Regions from separate parts of the Paenibacillus sp. J22P169 genome, predicted to be linked through region 1. Evidence: predicted binding sites of a transcription regulator. Region 1 holds the regulator's gene; the other holds the start of a gene.
The links. The regulator Rex, encoded in region 1, represses fermentation and respiration genes when NADH is low (regulators of the CRP and FNR family bind a similar motif). The targets are predictions, from matches to a motif close to TTGTGAAATATTTCACAA.
Positions count from the first base shown of each region.

Region 1 (8,086 bases):
AACTATATCGGAAGTATCACAATAGACGAAGATTTAATTGATCTTGTGGATATGCTGCCAAATGAGAAAGTGCAAATCGTGAATAACAACAATGGTGCACGCCTTGAAACGTACATTATTCCAGGGCCGCGCGGCACGGGTGTCGTTTGTTTGAATGGCGCTGCAGCGAGGCTGGTCCAAACGGGGGATACCATTATTATCGTTTCATATGCCATGATGAGTGACGAAGAGGCGAAGAAGCATCATCCTACGATTGCAATTATGGGAGCGAACAACACGGTTGCCCAACTGCTCAAGGAAGAAGAGCATTCAACCGTTCTATAAGATATTAGGCAGAACCACTTGCATGCATGAAATCGTCTTAGTTTACAAAGAATGAGGGTAAGCTTTCGAAGCAAAGGTGGGGATGCCAAATGTTTAAGCATTTATTTTCCACAATGAATGAGGTTTTGGAAGAAATCCAAAAGGAATATCCGAACAGCGATGTGGAGAAAAAGGCAGAGCTTGACGAACAACTGCAAGTGTTGAAGACGATGAGTGATGAATTCATTGAGGCGTGGCTGCTATTTGAGGAGAAGCTGGGAAAGTTTTATGGGGCGGTACCGATCAGTACCAAAACCTTACATGATGAGCTGATGGAGCTTGATGTGTCTGGAAAGCAAACCGAAGAATTCATGCGTGGGCAAGGGTACTATAAGCTGTACATGTATGATCAAGCGATCAAAGAATTCGAGGTGCTGATCCAAAGACAGCCGGATTTTTTGCTAGCAAGGGTGTATTTAGCGATGGGGCATTTGCGAAAAGGGGAGTTTGGGGATGCCTATCAGCACTTCAAATTCCTGCTTCCACTGACGGAAAATTCAAAGATGAAAGCTATATCTTATAACGCAATGGGCTGTATTCAAGTGCAGAATCAGAACTTAGAGAAGGCTTTCGAATATTTTCAAAAAGCCTATCATACCGACCCCTCTTGTATGGAGCCACTAATCAATCTTGATGAGTCCTAACCCGAAACGGTAAAACAAGGTATTCCCTTTTCCTAATCAGATTTGGTATGCTAGGAGAAGTGTAGGACGAAGGGATTGAAGATAGACGTTATGAAATTTGCAGTTTTGGATTTTGAAACGACAGGAAGTCAGCCTGGGGACGAAATTATACAGGTTGGACTCGTCATCATAGATCAATTTGAAATTACGGACAGGTATACTTCTCTGGTAAATCCAGGGATTAGTATACCTTCTTCGATTACAACCTTAACAGGCATTACGAATGAGATGGTTGCAGATGCACCTTCACTCGATCAGGTCATGTCTGACATGTTTCCCTTGCTGTTTGATTGTGTGTTAGTTGCGCATCAAGCAGCATTTGACTTGTCATTCTTACAACGAGGACTAACAAGAACGGGATATCCTCCTTTCTCAGGACGAGTCCTCGATACGATGGATATGCTGCGTATTTTATTTCCTTCGATCTCGAGTCTTCAGCTTAGTATGGTGGCTGCCTTGTTCGGCATTGACCATGAAAGGCCACATCAAGCCGACAGTGATGCGGAAGTGACGGCTTTGATTTGGATTCATTGCTTGGATCGTTTATTAGGTTTGCCTTTACTAACCGTACAAAGGCTTACCCAAATTTTCGAAAACGGTAACACTGATTTAGGCTGGTTCTTAGAAGAGATTTGTTTATATAAAGAGTCAGTGACAAGTGTCGATATGGATACGAATCGTTACTTCCGTCAGTTTACATTGAATGTGACGGACTGGGGCGAGGATGAGGAACTGCGATCGGAGTACGAAGTGACAGAAGCGTTAGGCGCTTCCTTTCAAGTGTTTCAGCAGGGGTTGAAAGCCGCGTTGCAGCAACGATTTGAGGTCTACGAAGATCGTGAATCCCAGGATCAAATGATTCTCGAAGTGGAGAAATCCCTCGAAGCAGATCAACATTTGATGATCGAAGCGGGAACGGGCACAGGCAAATCACTGGGATACTTGATTCCGTCTATTTATTACGGTTTGAAATATGAGAAGAAAGTGGTCGTTTCCACACACACGATTAATTTACAGGAGCAGCTGCGCGAGCGGGATATTCCTCTGTTGAAAGAAATTTTTCCGGTGCCATTTAAAGCGGCTGTTCTTAAGGGTAGAAGTCATTACCTGTGCCTACGTAAATTTGAAACAAAGCTGACAACGCGGGATTATGAGAATGGCAGGGAAGACCCGATCACCGCTGCACAAATGGTGGTTTGGTTAAGTGAGACGGAGCATGGGGACGAAGAAGAACTGCATTTTGGGAATAAAGGCGCTCAATTCTGGTATTCGGTTGCGAGTGATACGGACTCCTGTTTAAATCGGATGTGCCCTTGGTATAAGAAGTGCTTCTATCACCGCGCTCGTAATGATGCCAACACGGCTGATGTGATCATCACGAACCATTCCCTCCTCTTTACAGATATGAAGGCTGAGAACCGCCTTCTACCGTCCTACAAGCACCTTGTGATTGATGAGGCGCATCACTTTGAAGAAGTGGCGAGTAAACACTTGGGTATTGAGCTGCATGCTTCAGCGTTTTATCATTCTTTATTGTGGCTGTATAAGGATAATCGCAGTGGTCAGCTTCCGATGCTTCGCTTCCGATTACAGAAATCAGATGAGGCTGGGGAGAGGGCAGCGGCTTGGAGCCAAACAATTGATGGATTGTTTCCGAAAATCATATCGATTAAAGAGGATTGGGAACGATTAAGCGAAGCCCTTTACGAGTTGGTCTCATCACGAAGCGATCCCTCGCAATCGGAAACTTCGCAATATGTTCTGCGCTTGAAACCTGAAACGCTGCCTGCGAATTGGCGTGAGCTGATGATCATGGAGGATAATATTTATCTGAATGCGAATGATCTTTTGCGAACGTTGGATAAATTGTTGAATGAGTTGAAGGAACAACAAGATGGTCTTGGGGTTCAAGGATTGGTTACTGATCTGAACGGCACAGTGAAAGAACTGTATGCGCATCGTGATGCCCTGCATTTCTTTATGAAAATGGCTGATGATGGGTATGTGTACTGGATCGAAGCGGGTACCTATGCGAAAGCCAAATCCGTCCAGCTCAACTCAGTTCCAACTGATGTGAGTGGCCTGCTGCAACAGCATTTCTTTGAAACGAAGGATAGTATCATCTTGACGTCTGCAACGCTTTCGGTGAATAAATCGTTCCAGTACTCGGCAGAGCAATTAGGATTAGCCATTCCGGCGGATGAAGAATCGGGCAAGTTGAAAACTGTTCAATTGCCATCTCCTTTTAACTATCGGGAGCAAGCGCTAGTTGTGATTCCGCGTGATTTCCCAACGATTAAGGGAGCGGGCGATCCTGTTTTCATTGATGCTTTGATCAAATCGCTGAGTGATGTGGCACAGGTGACCAAGGGCCGTATGCTAGTGCTCTGTACATCGAATAGGATGTTGAAGCTCGTACACGCAGGCATGAAAGAGAAGCTCAGTCCATATGGCATCACAGTGCTTGGACAGGGTGTTGACAGCGGTAATCGGAGCAAGCTGACCCGGATGTTCCAGGATAACAAAATGTGCGTCCTGCTAGGCACTAGCTCGTTCTGGGAAGGTGTGGATATCCCCGGTGATGCGCTTAGTTGTCTGGCGATCATCCGACTACCCTTCCAGCCGCCAAATCATCCACTTGTGGAGGCGAAGTGTGAGAATATCAAGAAACGGAATGAAAATCCGTTCATGAAATTTTCCGTACCACAGGCTGTAATTCGATTCAAGCAGGGATTTGGGCGTCTTGTTCGGAGAGCATCAGACAAAGGGATCGTTATTATCTATGATACACGTGTTATTGAAACGTATTATGGCAAGCATTTCCTCTATTCGTTGCCTGGTCCGAAGATCGAGCACATGACATGCGAACAAATGTTACCGAGGATCGAGCAGTGGATGGGGGGAGCCTAATTCGTGAAAACACAAAAAATTTCAGAAGCCGTAGTCCGTAGATTACCGATTTATTTGCGATATCTGAATGAATTACAAATGAACAATGTATCCACCGTGTCTTCTCAGGATTTAGGTCAGAAGCTGGATCTGAATCCAGCTCAAATTCGTAAGGATCTGGCTTATTTTGGCGAGTTTGGCAAAAAAGGAATCGGTTATGACATCAATTATCTCATTGAGAAGATTCGGCAGATACTTAAATTGGATCGACATATTCAGGTTGCACTCGTAGGAGCCGGCAATTTGGGGAGAGCCCTTTGCAATTATAATACGTACTTACGAAATGATATGAAAATTGTAGCTCTATTCGATGCGATGCCTTCCAAAACAGGTGAGGTTATTAATAACTTGGTCGTGCTGCCGATGGACAAAATGAAAACGGTCTTGTCTGACCTAGGCGTGAGGATCGGCATTATCACGGTACCTGCGAATGAAGCGCAAAATGTGGCCAATGAATTCGTTGCATGCGGAATTGAAGCTATATTAAATTTTGCCCCTGTCATCATAAAAGTACCACCAGATGTCCGCGTGCATTATGCGGATTTTACGACAGAGCTTCAGAGCTTGGCCTATTATCTCGATTAGCATGAAAAAGGCACGACCCGCGCATCTTCAGCGGGTCGTGCCTTTGATTGTTTATTACATGATTAAACGGAATATCGCGAAGTACAGCGTGTAAGCAAGAATCATCGAGATTGGAATGGTAATAACCCAAGTGATTAACATGCGACCTACAGTACCCCATTGTACCTCATGGAAACGCATGACACTGCCTGTTCCGATAATCGCAGAAGAAATGACATGAGTTGTTGATAATGGTTTACCTATGAAGGTTGAGATTTGAATGACAATCGATGACGTTAAGTCTGAGGCGAAGCCATTGATCGGCTCGATTTTTACAATTTTACCTGAGACCGTTTTAATGATGCGCCATCCACCGATAGATGTTCCAAGGCCCATCGCGAGTGCTGCGGCGATTTTGACCCAGATTGGAACGTTCAAGTCATCCTGCACACCTGCAGCAACGAGACCAAATACGATAATCCCCATCGCTTTTTGCGCATCGTTCCCACCATGTGAGTACGAAAGTAATCCGGCAGAAATGATTTGCAATGTCCGAAATCCGCGATTTAGCTTGGATCTGGATGTATTACCTGACCAGAGCACGATATTTTTGATCAACACCATAATCAGATAACCTAGTATGAAAGCGATAATCGGCGATAAAATCAAAATGATTATAATTTGTGTAAAACCACTCCAGTTAACGCCATTGAAGCCTGCTCCAGCAATAACAGCACCAGCTAAGGCACCAAGCAACGTGTGGGAGGATGAAGATGGAATGGACAAATACCAGGTCAGCAAGTTCCAGATGATTGCCGCGAGTAAGGCAGCGATAACAATTTCAACACCATTCTCGATCTTAGCTGGATTGGCAATACTTCCGCCTACCGTTTTGGCTACCTCAGAGGATACCATGGCGCCAACAAAATTGAGTGAAGCTGCCATGAAAATAGCTACCCGCGGGCTTAATGCTCGCGTAGATATCGAAGTTGCAATCGCATTAGCTGTATCGTGAAAACCGTTGATGAAATCGAATAGCAGTGCTAGTACAACGATAATGATCAAATAAGTTAACATGAATTCCTCCTAGCGTTTTCCAATTGGAAAACTTTCTTCGTACACTAAGACGTTTTGTCTTAAGAATAACGAAGTACTACACTGTCTAGAATGTTAGCGACATCTTCACAAGCATCAGTTGTTTCTTCAAGGCGCTCATAAATTTCTTTGAGTTTAAAATCTTCGTACACATCTTTGCGTGTGATGAAAATTTGGCGAATCCCTTCACGCATCAAGCGATCTCCATCATTTTCTAGCTTATTTATAGCTACGGTATGTTCCGGAATTTGCATATATTTTTTCTTTGCCAATAGCTTGAAGGCATCTAACATATGTTGACAAGAGTCAACAATCACGCCTGAGAAATCCTTCATATAGGCATCTGTATGAGAAACATTCAAATAGTCGAAACGAGCAATTGTTGCTTCAATCCCGTCTGTAACATCATCCACTTTGGAAGCAAGAACCATAATATCTTCCCGATCGATCGGGGTGATAAATACTTTGTTCAGACCTCTGAAGATGTCATGGGTAATCGAGTCACCTGCATGTTCCAGATCATGAATCGCTTTGACATATTCAATTGGGGGTTTTTCACCCATCATCGCTGTGCGAAACAGTTGAGCTGTTTCCAGAGCGTTCTCTGCAGCACGAATGAGAAGTTGTAAGAAATCGACTTCGTTCTTTCTGGTGAATAACGTTGTCATAGAATCCTCCTAATTTTTACTATATGTACAAGTTTTTAAACGAATTTGTTAATCGAAAAAGACCAAATTGTAGAAAAAACTCACAAGGTTTAAAGTATCATACTCATTAGGACTAAAGCAACGAAAATTCCGTGACAATTTACAATTTCTCAACATACTTGGAACAGTGCTGAGCTTCCTTGATTTTACAAGCCTGAAGATGTAAAGTTTATTGAGTAGTAGCTATTTATAGAATGAGCATAGAGAGGATTTTTTACTATGAAAAAAACATTAATTTCGAACGGTATTTTTATTTCTAATAAGGAAGACAAAACATCCATTAAGGGCTGCATGGTGATCGAAGGCAGTCAGATTACATATATTGGGGCAGAAGTTCCTGAACCACTAGAAAACTATGATGAAGTAATTGACGGGACTAATAAACTGTATATGCCTGGACTTGTGAATACACATGGACATGCTGCGATGTCATTGCTCCGCGGATATGGGGATGATCTTGCCCTGCAAGTGTGGTTAGAGGAAAAAATGTGGCCGATGGAAGGGAAATTCACTTCGCAGGATGTAAAATGGGGAACAAGGTTGTCGATCCTTGAAATGATCAAGGGCGGCACAACGACATTTGTGGATATGTACGACCATATGAATGAAGTTGCTTTAGCTGTAGAGGACTCCGGTATGCGCGGTGTATTGACCCGAGGAGTAATCGGACTATGCCCTCCTGATGTACAAACGTCTAAGCTCATTGAAGCGACGGAGTTCGCGAAGAATTGGCATGGTAAAGCAAATGGTAGAATTACAACGATGATGTCACCGCATGCGCCATATACGTGTCCACCAGATTATATCGAGCGCATTGTTCAAGTCGCACATGATCTGAATCTGCCAATCCATACGCATATGTCGGAAACACGACGTGAAGTCGAAGGCAATGTAGAGCAATATGGGGCAAGACCGGTAGCTCACTTGGAAAAACTAGGTGTTTTTACACGCCCAACACTTGTTGCGCATGGTGTTCATTTGAATGATGAAGAAATTGCAATTCTACACAAATATGATGTACGTGTGTCCCATAACCCAGGCAGCAACCTGAAGCTTGCGAGCGGAGTAGCACGAGTGCCTGATTTGTTGCGTGCCGGAGTCAAGGTATCTTTAGGTACGGATGGTGCGGCTTCCAACAACAATTTGGATATGTTTGAAGAAATGCGTCTGGCTGCGCTAATTCATAAAGGCGTGTCTGGTGATCCTTTGGCTGTTCCTGCGAAGGAAGCCTTATTGCTTGGTACTCGTATGGGAGCAGAATCCATTTGGCTGGATAAGGTGGGACTGCTTGAACCAGGTATGAAGGCGGATTTCATCGCGTTGGATATTGATCAACCTCATTTCTTACCTAAGACCGATTTCGTTTCTCACATCGTTTACTCGGCTTGTGCGAAAGATGTTGTAGATGTATGTGTAGATGGGAACTGGATTGTACGTAAAGGTGAATGCCTAACGCTAGATGAAGAGAAAATTAAACGTGAATTTGAGCAATGCTTCGATAAACTCATCGGTTAGTTTGTTTCGGAGTAAGTGAATGTGGGGAGGTGCGCGGCGTACATGAATGCGAAGCGAACGATTACACTTGGCGTTTTTATTGTACTAACGCTAGGTGTTGTGCTTAGCCGATTCTACCTCAATGTACAGAATAAACACTGGGATGAGAAACGTGTAGCTGTGGAGAAAGCTTATGAGGGCAGTATGATGACGAAAGCCTCGAAAGTTGAT
Region 1 is NZ_JCAUAO010000001.1:1,799,434-1,807,519, reverse strand. Features, by position in the region: gene panD (aspartate 1-decarboxylase) at 1-324, shown strand, start outside; gene AC58QG_RS08450 (tetratricopeptide repeat protein) at 414-1,007, shown strand; gene dinG (ATP-dependent DNA helicase DinG) at 1,098-3,956, shown strand; gene AC58QG_RS08440 (redox-sensing transcriptional repressor Rex) at 3,960-4,580, shown strand; gene AC58QG_RS08435 (inorganic phosphate transporter) at 4,635-5,636, opposite strand; gene AC58QG_RS08430 (DUF47 domain-containing protein) at 5,696-6,322, opposite strand; gene AC58QG_RS08425 (amidohydrolase) at 6,581-7,876, shown strand; gene AC58QG_RS08420 (cell wall elongation regulator TseB-like domain-containing protein) at 7,919-8,086, shown strand, end outside.

Region 2 (8,086 bases), on a different contig from region 1:
GTTTAAGCGACTGTCTCAAATCCTGTTGAAACAACGAGTCCGTGATATGTTCATCAAGACGATTTAGCAAGTCCGTTACATTTTCGCCGATGACTTCCGGGTATTCACGGTTCAAATCCTTACTCAAAGTTCAACAGTCCTTTCTTCGCCGCATATTTTACTAACTCCGGTCTTGTCTTCAGGCCTAGCTTCTCCATGACGTTGCTTTTATGTGATTCCACGGTTTTGACGCTGATGATCAATTGTTCCGCGATTTCTTTATTGGAGAATCCTTTGGCGATTAAAGCCAGAACTTCCCGCTCACGTTCCGAAAGTGATCCGAAAGTATCGACATTTTCACCTTGCTTCAACCGTTCTATATATTCATTCATGAGCCGTTTCGTCGCCGTTGGATATAGATAGGCATCTCCTGCTGCAACGGAGCGGATCGCTGTCAATAACTCCTCATGCGGTGCACTTTTCAAAATGTACCCGGAAGCGCCAACGTGAATGGCTCTAAATAAGTATTCATCATCGTCATGCATCGTTAATATTAGAATTGCTAAGTCGGGCATTAATCGCCTTAGCTCCGCCGTCGCAGTTAGCCCATCCATGCCAGCTGGCATATTCAGGTCCATCAAGACCACATCCGGCTTCAGCAGTTGAGCCGCCCCAATCCCCTCTTCACCGTCAGCAGCTTCCCCGATGACTTCCATATTATGCTTGCCATGAAGCAGCATCATTAAGCCAGATCTAACTACGGCGTGATCATCCACTACAAGAATTTTCAGCGTACTCTACCCCCTTTTAATCCCATCATAACAAAATAAATGAGTTCGAGTAAGTGCGGCATAGCGCCGTAAGAGCGCGACGGCCGCTTCGGGCGGCTGTAAGTCGATTTTTTCGACTTACGCGGGTACGACGGCCGCTTCGGGCGGCTGTAAGTCGATTTTTTCGACTTACACGAGCACGACGGCCGCTTCGGGCGGCTGTAAGTCGATTTTATCGACTTACACGGGTGCGACGGCCGCTTCGGGCGGCAGTAAGTTGATTTTTTCGACTTACACGGGTGCGATGGCCGCTTCGGGCGGCAGTAAGTCGATTTTTTCGACTTACACGGGTGCGATGGCCGCTTCCGACGGCTGTAAGTCGATTTTTTCGACTTACAGGGGTGCGACGGCCGCTTCGGGCGGCTGTAAGTCGATTTTTTCGACTTACACGGGTGCGACGGCCGCTTCGGGCGGCTGTAAGTCGATTTTTTCGACTTACACGGGTGCGACGGCCGCTTCCGGCGGCTGTAAGTCGATTTTTTCGACTTACACGAGCACGACGGCCGCTTCCGACGACTGTAAGTCGATTTTTTCGACTTACAGGGGCGCGACGGCCGCTTCGGGCGGCTGTAAGTCGATTTTATCGACTTACACGGGTGCGACGGCCGCTTCCGGCGGCTGTAAGTCGATTTTTTCGACTTACGCGGGTGCAACGGCCGCTTCGGGCGGCAGTAAGTCGATTTTATCGACTTACACGGGTGCGACGGCCGCTTCGGGCGGCAGTAAGTCGATTTTATCGACTTACACGGGCGCGACGGCCGCTTCGGGCGGCTGTAAGTCGATTTTTCGACTTACAGGGGCGCCTCAGCGACCCCGCACCGGCAGTTAGTCGATTTCATCGACTATCTCATGCCCCTCAGCACCCCCGCACCGGCAGTTAGTCGATTTCATCGACTATCTCATGCCCCTCAGCGCCCTCGCACCGGCAGTTAGTCGATTTTATCGACTAACTCATGCGCCTCAGCGCCCTCCACCCCAAAAAGATAAGCCGCCAACGTATCGATGTTATATTGAACCGCCAGCAATTCATCGTGTTCAAATCTGGTTTGTTCTCGTTTGCCGATGAATAGCAGCCCCTTGATCTCCGAGCTATTGATTTTCACGAGTGGAAATACAGCGGCCGTCTGCAATTGCTCTGCAAGCATGAGCGGACAATGGAGTCTTTCTTGATGACGATTAGGATGGGTATCATCAAGCTTAACCCATCTGCCTAAACGCAGAGCAGATCCAGCTAACCCCTGACCTTTTTTGATTACCATTTGTTGATACCGATCATTACTGTTGCCGATTACATATGTCCAACGATTGCGACTAGCATGCTCTTGAAGAGGTGCGAATGCCATGAAGTCGCATGACGTCAAGCTTCGTAGTCCTTCTAGCTTTGCTAACATGGTTACATCGTCTATCGCCATTTGGGCCACCTCCGTTTCGACGCAGCAGTGCAGAATCGCCTTATTTATCATTTTAGACTTTTAATTACTTATCATTGTAGATGTTTCCTTGCTTATCATTGTAAATGTTTCTATTCGTCTTGTAAGTCAGGGAAAACCCTGATTTCCCTATCAGGATTCCCTTAGTAAATCATCAGGGCAGTAGGGATTCGCACTGTGATTTTCCTCACAGAAGATAGGGATTATTGGCTTCAAAGATCAGTAGAACCCCCGATAACCAACATGATCCAAAGACGATAAGATAAAGATAACAAAGAACCGTCGAGGAGTTGATCGCTATGGTCATGAACCGTCTAAAGGGTGCGAAAGCACCTACAGGTATAATGAGTTTCTTTTCAGAAGAAAATTTCGAAAGACTGCAAAGCATCATGTATCGGAAACACGCTACAAAAGGGGATTTCTTGTTCAGGGAAGGCGATCTTGCTGATCGCTTGTATTACGTCATCCATGGCGGCGTGCGGATTACCAAGCTATCTGATACGGGTAAAAGCTTCATTCTGTATCTTCATCAAACAGGTGATTTGTTCGGTCAAATCGATCCGTTTCAGAACTCTTTGCAGAGCTTCAGTGCCGAAGTAACGGAGGATTGCGAATTTGGTGTCATTCAGCGAAAAGACCTCGAGATCCTGCTATGGCAGCATGGAGACCTTGCCATTGAATTTATGAAATGGATGGGGCTTATGCACCGTATGACAGAAACTAAATTTCGCGATTTAATGATGTACGGCAAGCCTGGGGCGCTCTGTTCATTATTAATACGGTTAAGTAATTCGTATGGTGTACCCAAAGGTGAACATATCCACATTAACTATAAAATTAACAACTCTGAAATGGCTGATATGATAGGGGCAACACGAGAAAGCGTCAACCGCATGTTAAGCGATATGAAGAAGGAAGATGCTGTTGCGTTTGATCATGGGCAAATTGTCATTAAAAATGTGACATACCTCCGAGATATCTGCCACTGCGAAAACTGCCCTGTAGAAATTTGCCGCATGTAAGTATAGTCTGTTACCTCGATCATCTCTTATGAAAAAAAAGATTCTAAATCTGTCAGCACTTTCTCAGCTAAAGGAAAAACAAGCTGTTCTTCCATCGTCAAATGGTCGTTTAATATGAGGCATGCCTGCACCAGATGGCCTACTGCTTCCGCTAATTGCTTTTTGCCTGAGAGGAGAGGTACCTCCTTACTCATTTCTTGAAAGGATTGGATAAATGACATTCCCAGCTCGTGATCCTTTTCCAATACCCAAAAAGAAGGCAGGATAGAGGGAGCGGATTCACGATGAAAGTACCCTGACAGGAACGGAAACAAGTCATGCTCTTCCCATTCCGAATGTCGTTCCAGTTCCTTCACAAATAAAGAAGTCTGCTTTCTGAGATCTTGAACCAGCTGCACTCCCTTAACGGGGTCATCCATAAGAATGACTTCCTTCGCCCCCGCTTCAATCATCCTGAGTTGGCTCCTCAATTCTTCATGCTCTGCCCTTAACCGATCTGTCGCATATTCAAGCTCCACTGGGTTTGAAGATGCAATTCCTGATATCTCAATTGTAGAATAAATCGCCATACGAAGTCCCTCCTTTTCATCTTGAGAACAATCTTCTACCGGATATTCATGCGCTTCAACACCTGATAATCCTCCAAAGTTTTAATCTGGGCAACAAACTTCAAGTCAACTCCGTTCTCAACCAAAAAGCGATCCCCTAGCTCACTCCAAAAAACATGTCTCAGCAGTGCTGAAACCGAGGTATGCCCTTGCTGTAAGAGACGCCCGATGTGGGACGCGCAGGCTCGATCATAAATACCGTGCAAGGGATGCACCTTACCAGCTACCAAGGGGACAACGGCTTCAAATCCATCCAATTTTCTTTTGAGTAACAATTGAGCCGCTGAGCTGGATATGAAGGGCATGTCACACCCGACGACCCAGGCTGACGTATGTTTCGCTAGGGATAATGCGGCATGCATGCCTCCCAGAGACCCATGTCCCATGAAAAAATCCGTAATAATCCGAACCGAACGATCTACTATGTTTAAATAGGGCTTAGGATCATTGGTTACAACAATCAACTCATCACATATGTCCCTCATACAGTCTAGCTGCCGGACAATGAGCGGCTTTCCTCCAAATGGCAGCAACGCCTTCAGTTCCCCATTCATTTGACGGTTTGCTCCACCAGCCAAAATAACTCCTGAAAGCATACCCATCACTTCTCCTTTTTCTACATCATGTACATGTCACTTTAGTCTAAAAAAGATCATCTGTAAGTGAAAAATGTCACACTCCCAGAAACGAAAAAACCTATTCTTCCTCTCAGCGATGGAGAAAAGAATAGGTTTAACAACTAGTTAACATGGGATGCAGACCTCATCTAAGTTTCGTTTTTAAATGACATACCTCTAAGAGCTTATCAAACCATCTGTGCAGGTAAGGAAGAATCATATGGTCCACACCAAATTTCCCTGCATTGGCACCAGCTGCTAAAATAATGAACCCGAGAAGTACTAACCATGGATTCGAGCTAACCGTGCCAGCAAACATATACATGAAATTCATCAGTAAGCCGAAGAAAATCGCTGCCGTTGTCAAAGCTCCAAGTAGTAGCCCCACACCAACTAAAAGTTCACCCCAAGGAACCAGAATATTAAACCAGCCTACATGTGGAAGTGCGACATTTTTCAAAAAAGCCACATAATTCGCATAAACCAGATCTGTTGTTCCACTTTCTAGAACAGGTTTAGCAATGGCTCCTTTAAGATAACCTGCAGCGTCGAAAGCTTTGTCACCTGTGATTTTGTGCCATCCAGCTATCATCCATTCCCAACCAACATACAAACGAATGATTGTCAAAAGTATTGCAGCGTAATTATTTTCCCTTCCCCATTTCATCATTTCAACCATCTCCTTCGTCCTTTATGATTTCATTATAGGTCGAAGAAAATGCCGTGTATGTGAGATAAGTCACTTTTACTGGAAATTCATAACAATAGGCCCCTGCACAGACAACTGGTCACTCACCTACATAATATGTGGGAGGGAATGATAAACACCTACTTTTAAAGGAGTGGAATGAAACAATGAGCTTGCAACAACTTCCGCCGCCGCCGCCTGCATATACCCCTCCAAAAGTTCATGGTTCTTACATGATCGACTGTATGAATCAATACACCTATGTATGGCTAAAGAATGGCGACAGTTTCTGGTTTTATCCGATTCGTGTAGAGTCCTTTGGAACATCAGGTTTTAGATGGACTGGAACATTCTGGATGTTTGATGGCATCGATTCAAGGTTTATCGATTCCGTATCGTGTCCTCCGATTCCTACCCTATATTGAAAAATCCTTATCCTGAAAAAAAGGCCAACAGCGCTCGAACGAGCTAATCTGCTGGCCTTTTTTAATAGGTTATAGCATTTTATTAATTCCCTCACAGTGGAGCGTCCATGTCCCATCCCGTGGAAATCCAGGCGCTGCCATATCGGGACCTCCCAACCAGCCGCCGGCCATCATGGCAACTGCCGTCAATAGGCCTCCATTGCCAGGTAGATAGATCGGCAGCCTGCTTGTCTGAAAGTTATATCCATTCGGCAAGTAAGTATTCTTGATTTGATCGACCAGGAGAAGATCGACGGCAAGCTTGCCTTCTCCCAGCCTGGCAGCTGTCTGCTCATGGGGATTCAGCCAAGAGAATTTGGATTATAGATTTGCAAAAGCTGTACTTTTCAAAAACATACCCTTATCGACAACTTACCTCTGCAAATCCGTTGGATTTAAGCCCGAATGACAGGGATACCAGGAGGGAAGCTTTCGCTCCACTCCCCGTTCTCGTAACTGAGTCGAATCGTACCCGTTGGAACATTCAGCTGTAGCAAAAACGAGGTCCAAGTCGCCGGCAGCTTCGGACAAAAAGCGATTTCTTGCCAACCCGGCTTCGCAGGTTTTAGGCCGATAATGTCCTCGATCAGCACTGGGACCGGCCCGCTTGCCCATGGATGGCATAAGCTGGTGTTCCACTTCTGATCCTTACCCCATGCTTCGAAGCAGGTCGTTGCTCCTTCTTTGAGCATATTCCCCCAAGAATGCTCATCGTCAGCTGAGAGCAAGTCATAGATCAACTCATGCTCTTCGACCTCCGCAAGTGCCTTCATGACAAAGTAGGAGAAATAAACCCCGCATGCGAAACGTTTAGTCCGGATCATGTCGACAATTGTGCTGACAGATTCCTCCGGAGCGATATGGAACAGCAGCGGAAGTACATTGGCATGCAAGGCATGATGCGTACTCTGCTCCGAATCTGTAAACAACCCATTCTGCTCATCGTAGAAAGCTTCTAAGAAGCTCTTTTTTAATTTCGGCAGCCGATTCTCATAGGCAACACCGAGCAAATCGCGCATCTCATTTACGGTACTTACGCAGCCGATATATAGCGCATTGATGACGTTATGGCAGCCAGGACCAACCGGCCTGGTAAGCTCAAAATCATAGTTGTCACGTAAGTTTTGCGGCCAATCAACCAGATTCCATTTGTCCGTGACGCCCTCAAGCAATCCATCTTCACGCTCAAATTTCTCAAAATGCTGCAGCAAACCTTCCGCATACAGGTACATCTCCTGAAGGAATGCCGTATCCCCACTATAACGGTAATACGTCATGACTTGCATCGGCCACTGCAAAGAGAAATCAGCGATTTCCTGCATAAAATGCCCGGGTACAACAGCCATGATCCCTCCACACACGAACGAACTGCGACCAAATTGCTCAATAGCCTTGCGATACAGCCTCAAATCCCCACTCAGCAGCATATGCGAGTGACCAATAATCGTATTGTCGCCTAAATATTGACCTTTCTCTCGGCTGGGACAATCCACATAATTTTCCTGGGATCCATATCGGACACCATTTTTGCAAATGTCAAAAACTTGATTCATCAATTCATCCGAGCTGTGAAGCACACAGCTTTGCTCATCTAACGGGTAATGCCTGACTACCGCGTGGAAGGATTCCGGTCTCAGCGCTTCCTCGGGTCCCTGTATTTCAACATAGCGAAACGCCTTGTAATCATACGTTTCGAAGGTATCTACGTCGCCGGATAGTGTCCACTGATCATGATAAAGGCAATTGCAACGCATTTCGTAGCGAACTGCTTGATCTCCGGGCATCAGCTCTTCCCCTGACAAAATATGTACTTGTTCTCCCGCATTTCCTTGGGCATTCATGGCGAATTGGCCTGTCAGCTCGTTTCCGAAGTCGATCAGATAATGACCTGGCGCAAGCCATTCGACATGTGAAGGCTGCTTCTTATAGACGGCAAGCGTCGGAGTTGACTGCTGAACAAATATATAATCGGTATGCTCCGCAGCCTCCGCATGTGCCCAATCTGAATCGTCGTAGCCGACCTCTGTCCAGCCCCGTTCTGATTGCCTTGCGTCCACATGCTCTGTGAATTGCGTATCATAGCCGAACTTCACACCGGGCTGATTATTATAAACCCGTTTCGCTTTCCAAGTACGGTCTGTCTTAACCAGCAAATTCTCGCCTGCCCACAGTTCCGCTATGAGACCTTGCCGGAAGTCGGCACTGTTATAAGCGCGATTTAATAGCCCCTGATAATAGACATGAACGGCAATTACATTTTTCCCAGCTTTTAAATACGAACGTACATCTATACGATTAAAATAGTAATGATTCGCATCACTCTGAGCCGGCCCCTGAGCCACGAACTCGCCATTGATATACAGCTTATAATAATCATCTGCCGTCAGGTTTAGCCAAATCTTTTCCTCATCCAATACCTTGCCATCCATCATAAATACACTTCTTACA
Region 2 is NZ_JCAUAO010000003.1:236,383-244,468, reverse strand. Features, by position in the region: gene AC58QG_RS18920 (PAS domain-containing sensor histidine kinase) at 1-127, opposite strand, end outside; gene AC58QG_RS18915 (response regulator) at 120-755, opposite strand; gene AC58QG_RS18910 (hypothetical protein) at 824-1,030, shown strand; gene AC58QG_RS18905 (hypothetical protein) at 1,049-1,690, shown strand; gene AC58QG_RS18900 (GAF domain-containing protein) at 1,739-2,221, opposite strand; gene AC58QG_RS18895 (Crp/Fnr family transcriptional regulator) at 2,545-3,261, shown strand; gene AC58QG_RS18890 (hemerythrin domain-containing protein) at 3,288-3,830, opposite strand; gene mobA (molybdenum cofactor guanylyltransferase) at 3,866-4,465, opposite strand; gene AC58QG_RS18880 (DoxX family membrane protein) at 4,632-5,156, opposite strand; gene AC58QG_RS18875 (transporter) at 5,342-5,599, shown strand; partial or broken gene AC58QG_RS18870 (glycoside hydrolase family 65) at 5,669-5,926, opposite strand; gene AC58QG_RS18865 (family 78 glycoside hydrolase catalytic domain) at 6,034-8,086, opposite strand, start outside.
Region 2: AC58QG_RS18880 (DoxX family membrane protein) is a predicted target of Rex. The motif match lies at 5,214-5,231, and genes of this name have one in related genera.